DNA from 4 places in the Klebsiella sp. PK18 genome. Region 3 is predicted to be linked to each of the others. Evidence: predicted binding sites of a transcription regulator. Region 3 holds the regulator's gene; each other region holds the start of a gene.
What was found. The regulator CRP, encoded in region 3, controls carbon source genes, mostly activating them, when cyclic AMP is high. The targets are predictions, from matches to a motif close to ATGTGANNNNNNTCACAT.

Region 1 (2,205 bases), 1.2 Mb from region 3:
CAGCAGACGTTTGCAGGGCGCGAATTTCATTAAACAGGGTCAGCGCCTCACTATATTCCTTGCGTAAATAGCCTAACCATTGCTTAATTCTCGCCACATGATACAGACCGGTGTCGCCCTGCTTTTCCAGGCGGGTATATTTTTGCAACAGCTGAACCACCTGCGGCCACGGCATGCGCGGTTCGTTGTATTTGATCACCCGGCTGAGGTTCGGCACGTTGAGCGCCCCGCGGCCAATCATCACCGAATCGCAGCCGGTGACGGCCATACAATCCTGGGCGCTTTGCCAGTCCCAGATCTCGCCGTTGGCCACCACCGGAATGGTCAGACGCTGGCGGATCTCACCGATCGCCTGCCAGTTAATGCGTTCGGCTTTGTAGCCATCTTCTTTGGTGCGGCCGTGAACCACCAGCTCGCTGGCCCCGGCCTGCTGCACCGCATCGGCGATTTCGAAGCGCCGTTCGCCGCTGTCCCAGCCGAGTCGCACCTTGACGGTCACCGGCAGATGATCGGGAACCGCTTCGCGCATGGCTTTCGCACCGCGATAGATCAGCTCCGGATCTTTCAGCAGCGTCGCCCCGCCGCCGCTGCCGTTCACCAGCTTAGACGGACAGCCGCAGTTTAAATCCACCCCCCACGACCCCAGCTCCACCGCGCGGGCGGCGTTTTCCGCCAGCCACTCGGGATATTGTCCCAGCAGCTGGACGCGCACGCGGGTGCCGGACGGCGTGCGGCTCTGATGATGCAGTTCCGGGCACAGCCTGTAGAACGATTTTACCGGCAGCAGTTGATCCACCACGCGCAGAAATTCGGTGATGCACAGATCGTAATCGTTAACCTCGGTCAGCAGCTCGCGCACCAGCGAATCGAGCACGCCTTCCATCGGCGCCAGTAGAACACGCATATCGTTATCCGGAAAAAAAAGAGGCGCTATGGTAGCGCCTCCAGGCATTGGTGGAAAGCGCTCAATGCGTCCGGCCTGCCGTACGCCATTCCCCGTTCGGCGAATGCGGCAAAGCGAGGAGATAATCTCTATGCTTTACAGGAGTCTGCGGCGTCTCATGCCGCCTTTATTTGCCGCGCCTCGTTCAAAAAGGTAGCGTGGGACTCCATATACCCTAAGCTGCGAGCTGTCGGGTCCTGCCGGGAGAGGCTATTGTTCCCGTACGCTATCAGCGCTATGCGTAGAATTCATGATGTGATCGGTAGCACATTTTAGGGATTAATTGTATGATGAATGCACTTCATCAAGGGTTATTACCATGAGTAAATCGCTGACTATTATCTGGCAGTACCTGCGGGCCTTCGTCCTGATTTACGCCTGCTTATACGCCGGAATTTTTATCGCCGGACTGCTGCCCATCACTATCCCCGGCAGCATCATCGGCATGCTGATCCTTTTCGTGCTGCTGGCGCTGCAAATTATGCCGCCGCAGTGGGTCAATCCTGGCTGCAATATCCTGATCCGCTATATGGCGCTATTGTTCGTGCCCATCGGCGTCGGCGTGATGCAATACTGGGATCTGCTGCGCGCCCAGCTGGGGCCAGTCGTCATCTCCTGCGCCATCAGCACGCTGGTGGTGTTTGTGGTGGTGAGCTGGAGCTCTCACCTGGTGCATGGCGAACGTAAAGTGATTGGGCAAAAGGAAAAGAAAAATGATGCATGAAATCTGGTGGTCGCTGCCGCTAACCCTGATCGTCTTTTTTCTCGCCCGCAGGCTGGCCGCCCGCTTTAAGTTCCCGCTGCTCAACCCGCTGCTGGTGGCGATGGTAGTTATAATTCCGTTTCTGCTGCTGACCGGGATCTCCTATGAGCGTTATTTTGCCGGCAGCAAAGTCCTGAACGATCTGCTGCAGCCGGCGGTGGTCGCGCTGGCCTTTCCACTGTATGAGCAACTGCACCAGATCCGCGCGCGCTGGAAATCAATCATCACCATCTGCTTTATCGGCAGCTGCGTGGCGATGATCACCGGTACTACCGTCGCCCTGCTGATGGGCGCCACGCCGCAAATCGCCGCCTCTATTCTGCCTAAGTCAGTCACTACGCCAATTGCCATGGCGGTCAGCGGCAGCATCGGCGGTATTCCGGCTATCAGCGCCGTGTGCGTGATTTTTGTCGGCATCCTCGGCGCGGTATTCGGCCATACGCTGCTTAACCTGATGCGCATTCGCACCAAAGCGTCACGCGGCCTGTCAATGGGTACC
Region 2 (2,205 bases), 790 kb from region 3:
ACGCCATAGGCTAAATCGCGGTCGCTGGCAATTACCGAGCTGAACGAGTAGGGGTTGACCACCACCACATAGGGCCCCTTCTGCATATAATTCATGGCAAAGCCCGGGTAAAACGGCGTATCCCGATAGTAGTAAATCGCCACATCCGGCTTTTTGGTGTAATTCGCCGCGGGCATCCGCCAGCCGGTCTCGGGATGAGCGGACGTTGAACAGATAAAGCGCTGACCGTTGGCGTAGATCAGATCTTCTACATACAGCAGACCGCGAACAATATGCAGTAAATAACGCTGGTGCTCCGCTGAGCATAGCTCACCACGATACTGGCTGGCTTTGAACCGCGCCTGATCCGCTTCCCGGATGACCATTTCTGTTTTTTGCAGCGCCAGCTGCGAAAATGAGTGCAATTGATCAATGGTTTCGGCTTTGGCCCGCAGCTGGGCAAACCACAATGCCAACATCACCGGCAATAAAATAACCAGCCCCATTCCGACAAGTCTGAGCGCCTTATGCGGCGCACTGTCAGCCATTTACGCTTTCATCCATGCGATATGCCTTAATTAAGGTAGCCCGAACACGTTAGCAATCGCGACTGCGATAGACATCAGCAGATATCTGTCAGCCCTTCAGGGCGTCAGCTTTTCAGCTGGTGGTGTTGAATAATACTTATTTATCAGGTATTCGAAAGATATTCTCGTCAGATTAAGAATAGACGCGCATCTGACTCGGTTTCTCCGTGTAATAAACAGGAACTGGTAATAAAACCCGCAGAATAATAATCATTAGCAAGAGAATGAAAATAAGATAATCGGGTTTTGCTTACCTATATCCACACAAAATCAAAGCTTATTAAGCGCAGCGAAAGCTCATTTTTTGGCTGGCGAATAAAGCACCAAGTGTGATATAGTTCACACAAGTTGATGAAACAGAAATGACGTTTCATCACTCTCTAGTTTGCCAGTCGAGACCAGAGCGCTATGCCATCGTCAGTCGCGCCAGGTCATCCATGGCTCCCCGACTTTCTTTGAGGATAGGTTAATGGCTTCCATTACTACCAGTGTCGTTTTGTTGCGCTGGCCCCTGGTGAGCGCGGTACTGATGTTTCTCGCCAGCTCGTTGAATATCCAGTTACGGAAAAGCGATTATGCCGGTCTGGCAGTGATCTGCAGCTGCCTCGGCCTTGCCGCCGCCTGCTGGTTCGCCACCGGTTTGCTGGGCATCACCCTGATCGATATCGCAAAAATCTGGGGTAATATCAAAGATGTGATGATTGAGGTCATGAGTCAGACGCCGCCAGAATGGCCAATGATGATGACCTGAGGTTAAAAAGCTTCCCACCGGGAAGCTTTTTCGTTTTCTACGGTCCTTACTTCCCCAGTTTCGCCATCATCTCCGGGCGCATAAATTTATGGATCACCACCATAAAGAGCAGCGATGGCACCAGCAAAATCAGCGCCGTAATCGACGAGACCTGATAGTTACCCGACATGCTGGCGTTATAGAGCAGTAGCGGCAGCGTGGTGATATCCGGCGCGCCGACAAAGAAGGTGCCGGTAAACTCATCCAGCGACTCCAGAAAAACGAAGATGCTGGCGGCAACGATCCCCGGCGCCGCCTGCGGCAGCACAATGTGCCAGAAGGTATACACCGGTCCGGCGCCAAGGTTACGCGACGCCCGCGCCAGCAGCGGGTCGATGGATGAGAAGGCTGCCACACAGATCCACACCGAATACATCAGGCCGTGGACGCTATGCACCAGCACCACCCCCGCGATACTGCCGTTCAATCCCCACTGATAAAACAATCGGGCAACATTCATGTATACCGTCAAGTTGGGAAAGGCCTGCGGGATGAGAAACAGCAGCATAAACAGCACCCGCAGCGGCATTTTCCGCCGGGAAAGCGCATAGCCGGCGGGGACGGAAATCAGCAAACAGACCCCCACCGATAACAGGGCGATCAACACGCTGGTTAACAGCGAACCGGACACATCGCTGTATGGATTGAAAACCTGATACCAGTACTTCAACCCCCACTGACTGGGCAGCGAATGGGGAAAATACCAGCTTTCCGCTACGGTCCAGATCAACAGGTTCAGCAACGGGCCAAACATCGCCAGCAGCATAAACAGCAGCAGCAGGGTCTGCAGCGCCAGGCTGGCGCGCACTTTACGGCGCCCTTTTATCCACCATGACGGGGATGAGGCGA
Region 3 (2,205 bases):
TGTTCCTGTAGATCCAGCCCAACCTGGAACGCCCGCAGCAGACGCTTGTGATCGTTGCGTTGGTTGGCTGCCAGCATATGCATCTGCTGATAGCACTGGGTAATCAGGTCGACTACCTTCTGCTGGCGGGTGAGCAGCGGCGGCAGGGCGGTCGACGGATCGGTATGCTGGGTCAACAGACTGTATTTGGCTTCACAATAGTCAGCCAGTTCCCGGTAAAGCAGGCTGAGCGACTCCCGCAGCGGCTGTTCGCGCCACAGCCAGAACCAGAGCCAGTTAAACACGCCGTACCACAGCGTACCGAAAGCGTAGATCAGCAGTGGATCCCAGATGGGCATATTGCCCGCCAGGCTCAGGGTAAAGATAGCGGCGATCAGCGACGCGGGCAGCAGGCGAGCGTGCAGCGAACTGATCTCCGCGGTGACGCCGAGCAATAGCGCCAGACCGCTGAGAATAAGCGGCAAAGGAATGGCCTGGGCGAGCAGCAACTGCACCACCAGACTGCATCCGGCAAACAGACAGCCGCCGATAATCAGGCGTTTGAAAAAGCGCTTATGCGGGGTATCAAGACCGGCAATGTTGCAGCAGGCGGGCACTAAGGAAAACAACAGCCCCTGCTGGAGATGGCCGAGCAGAAGACCGATGGCCACAGGCAGACACAGCACCAGCGTTTGCCGCAGTGCATAGTTGACTTCCGGGTGGTAAATCAGCCTGCGCCACATGAGGGAAAAACAAAAACGGCGTACTGCAGGAGCAATACGCCGCTTAGCAACTTAACGGGTGCCGTAGACGACGATAGTTTTACCGTGTGCGGAAATCAGGTTCTGATCTTCCAGCATTTTCAAAATACGGCCAACTGTTTCACGAGAGCAGCCGACGATCTGACCAATTTCCTGACGGGTAATTTTAATTTGCATACCGTCCGGGTGGGTCATGGCATCAGGTTGCTTCGCCAGGTTCAGCAGCGTCTGGGCGATACGGCCCGTCACGTCGAGGAAGGCGAGGTTGCCCACTTTCTCAGACGTGACCTGCAGACGGCGAGCCATTTGCGAAGAGAGACGCATAAGAATGTCCGGGTTAACCTGGATCAGCTGACGGAATTTCTTATAAGAGATTTCGGCCACTTCACATGCGGTTTTCGCCCGTACCCAGGCGCTACGCTCCTGACCCTCTTCAAACAGGCCTAATTCACCGATGAAATCGCCCTGGTTGAGGTAGGAGAGGATCATCTCTTTACCTTCTTCATCCTTGATGAGTACAGCCACGGAGCCTTTAACGATGTAGTACAGCGTTTCTGCTTTTTCACCCTGGTGGATCAGCGTGCTCTTTGATGGGTACTTATGAATGTGGCAATGAGACAAGAACCATTCAAGGGTAGGGTCTGTTTGCGGTTTGCCAAGCACCATGCGCGGTTATCCTCTGTTATAAGCTATCTCCGGGCGCCGACACTACACGGCGTCCGGGCATGCAATCGTATTGTTTCCCTATACCTGGGAAGCTGGCTGATGATTTTTCGACAGCCCGTAATGTGAACTCCTCTGCATACATGCAGTACATCAATGTAATACTGTAGCATCCAGACTGTTTTAGCATAGCTTTCGCCGCATGTCTCCTGGTGTCTCGCTTCAGCATGACGCAGGTCGCCTTCCGTTGCGAGAATTGTTATGTGCGCGTAATCTGACAGGAAAATTGCGATACTGGAGTTAAATTTTATGCAAGCGCGTGTGAAATGGGTTGAAGGGTTAACCTTTATCGGGGAGTCCGCGTCAGGACACCAGATTCTGATGGATGGCAACTCCGGGGATAAGGCACCCAGCCCGATGGAGATGGTGCTGATGGCGGCGGGCGGTTGCAGTGCGATCGATGTGGTTTCTATTCTGCAAAAAGGTCGCCATGAGGTGACCAACTGCGAAGTGAAGCTGACGTCGGAGCGCCGCGAAGAGGCGCCGCGTCTGTTTACGCATATTAATCTGCACTTTATCGTCACCGGTAAGGCGCTGAAAAATGCCGCGGTCTCCCGGGCGGTGGATCTGTCGGCAGAGAAATACTGCTCGGTGGCGCTGATGCTGGAAAAAGCGGTGAAGATCACCCACTCCTATGAAGTGATCGAGGCGTAGTCTTCGCCTGCCGTTGTGAAGCATCTCAACCCCGGCCTGGCCGGGGTTTTTTCTGTTAGCCGATCTTGCGGCCTTCCATCAGGCGCTC
Region 4 (2,205 bases), 360 kb from region 3:
TCGGTCTGGGTGAAGATGGCCCGACTCACCAGCCGGTAGAGCAGGTGGCTTCCCTGCGCGTGACGCCGAACATGTCCACCTGGCGTCCGTGTGACCAGGTTGAATCCGCGATTGCGTGGAAATATGGCGTAGAGCGTCAGGACGGCCCGACCGCGCTGATCCTCTCCCGTCAGAACCTGGCGCAGCAGGAGCGTACCGCAGAGCAGCTGGCAAACGTCGCTCGCGGCGGTTACGTGCTGAAAGATTGTGCCGGCCAGCCGGAGCTGATCTTCATCGCCACCGGTTCCGAAGTGGAGCTGGCAGTGGCCGCGTGGGACAAACTGACCGCCGAAGGCGTGAAGGCGCGCGTGGTCTCCATGCCGTCCACCGACGCGTTCGACAAGCAGGATGCCGCTTATCGCGAATCCGTACTGCCGAAAGCCGTTTCTGCCCGCGTCGCGGTAGAAGCCGGTATCGCGGACTACTGGTTCAAATACGTTGGCCTGAACGGCGCTATCGTTGGCATGACCACCTTCGGTGAGTCTGCGCCGGCTGAGCAGCTGTTCGAAGAGTTCGGCTTCACCGTCGACAACGTGGTCGCTAAAGCGAAAGCGCTGCTGTAATGGCTGGTACGGTGCGGGCTGATGCCCTCACCCCAACCCTCTCCGACAGGAGAGGGTGCAAACACCAAAAACGGTAACCCCTGGGTTACCGTTTTGCTGTTACCTCGCCACCCGGCTTTTTGTATGCACTATTCTTCGAACATGTAACCACCCTGTGAATTATTCCAAAAGAAATGTGACACAAGTCATATAGCTGGTTTATTGCGCTGGACAAACATTCCTTTTATTCCTTGTTTCGCTTATTCTAGCTGAAGCGTTTCAGTCGTTTAAATGTTCGACAATTAATCAATCAGTCGCAGTTTGCAGCTGGTAAGGTTCCCCTCAGAGCGTTGCTGGATTACTCTGTCAGCCACCTCAAAAAAGGGTCAGCCTTGCAGGAGATCTATGACCATTCGCATCGCGATTAATGGCTTCGGTCGTATTGGACGCAACGTGGTTCGTGCGCTATATGAGTCCGGGCGTCGTGCGGAAATCACCGTGGTGGCAATCAATGAGCTGGCGGATGCGGCAGGGATCGCGCATTTGTTGAAATATGATACCAGCCATGGCCGCTTCGCCTGGGATGTCCGTCAGGAGCGCGAACAGCTGTTTGTTGGCGATGATGCCATCCGCCTGCTACACGAGCCGACCATTGCGGCGCTGCCGTGGCGCGAGCTGGCGGTAGACGTGGTGCTCGACTGCACCGGCGTATACGGGAGTCGTGAACACGGCGAAGCCCATCTGCAGGCTGGCGCGAAGAAAGTGCTCTTCTCCCATCCTGGCGGCAACGATCTCGACGCGACGGTGGTCTATGGCGTCAATCAGGATGAGCTCCGCGCCGAGCACCGCATTGTCTCCAACGCCTCCTGCACCACCAACTGCATTATTCCGATCATTAAACTGTTAGATGATGCCTATGGCATTGAGTCCGGCACCGTCACCACCATTCATTCGGCGATGCATGACCAGCAGGTGATTGACGCCTACCATCCGGATCTGCGGCGTACCCGCGCGGCCAGCCAGTCGATCATTCCGGTGGATACCAAACTGGCGGCAGGGATCACCCGTATTTTCCCGCAGTTTAATGACCGTTTTGAAGCGATTGCCGTTCGGGTACCGACGATAAACGTGACGGCAATTGACCTGAGCGTGACGGTGAAAAAACCGGTAAAAGCATGTGAAGTCAACCAGTTGCTGCAAAAAGCAGCACAAGGTGCATTTCATGGTATAGTTGACTATACGGAATTACCGTTGGTCTCGACAGATTTTAACCACGATCCGCACAGTGCTATTGTTGATGGCACGCAAACCCGGGTCAGTGGCGCGCATCTGATCAAAACGCTGGTCTGGTGCGATAACGAATGGGGCTTTGCTAACCGAATGCTCGACACGACGTTAGCGATGGCGGCTATTGGTTTCAGGTTCGACGCATAAACGTCGACAAAACTTTATGAATCAACGAGAGGATTCACCATGTCTGTAATTAAGATGACCGATCTGGATCTGGCTGGTAAACGCGTTTTTATCCGTGCGGATCTGAACGTACCAGTTAAAGACGGGAAAGTAACCAGCGACGCACGTATCCGTGCATCTCTGCCGACCATTGAACTGGCGCTGAAGCAGG

Region 1: AC3EMD_RS07915 (CidA/LrgA family protein) is a predicted target of CRP. The motif match lies at 1,197-1,214, and genes of this name have one in related genera.
Region 2: AC3EMD_RS25700 (YjcB family protein) is a predicted target of CRP. The motif match lies at 894-911, and genes of this name have one in related genera.
Region 4: epd (erythrose-4-phosphate dehydrogenase) is a predicted target of CRP. The motif match lies at 776-793, and genes of this name have one in related genera.

The regions. Positions count from the first base shown of each region.
Region 1 is NZ_CM173493.1:1,615,405-1,617,609, reverse strand. Features, by position in the region: gene dusC (tRNA dihydrouridine(16) synthase DusC) at 1-904, opposite strand, end outside; gene AC3EMD_RS07915 (CidA/LrgA family protein) at 1,263-1,667, shown strand; gene AC3EMD_RS07910 (CidB/LrgB family autolysis modulator) at 1,657-2,205, shown strand, end outside.
Region 2 is NZ_CM173493.1:5,242,737-5,244,941, forward strand. Features, by position in the region: gene AC3EMD_RS25695 (EAL domain-containing protein) at 1-527, opposite strand, end outside; gene AC3EMD_RS25700 (YjcB family protein) at 1,036-1,317, shown strand; gene AC3EMD_RS25705 (ABC transporter permease) at 1,364-2,205, opposite strand, start outside.
Region 3 is NZ_CM173493.1:419,750-421,954, forward strand. Features, by position in the region: gene AC3EMD_RS01935 (YccS/YhfK family putative transporter) at 1-722, opposite strand, end outside; gene crp (cAMP-activated global transcriptional regulator CRP) at 774-1,406, opposite strand; gene AC3EMD_RS01945 (OsmC family protein) at 1,713-2,117, shown strand; gene AC3EMD_RS01950 (phosphoribulokinase) at 2,173-2,205, opposite strand, start outside.
Region 4 is NZ_CM173493.1:780,844-783,048, forward strand. Features, by position in the region: gene tkt (transketolase) at 1-602, shown strand, start outside; gene epd (erythrose-4-phosphate dehydrogenase) at 987-2,015, shown strand; gene pgk (phosphoglycerate kinase) at 2,055-2,205, shown strand, end outside.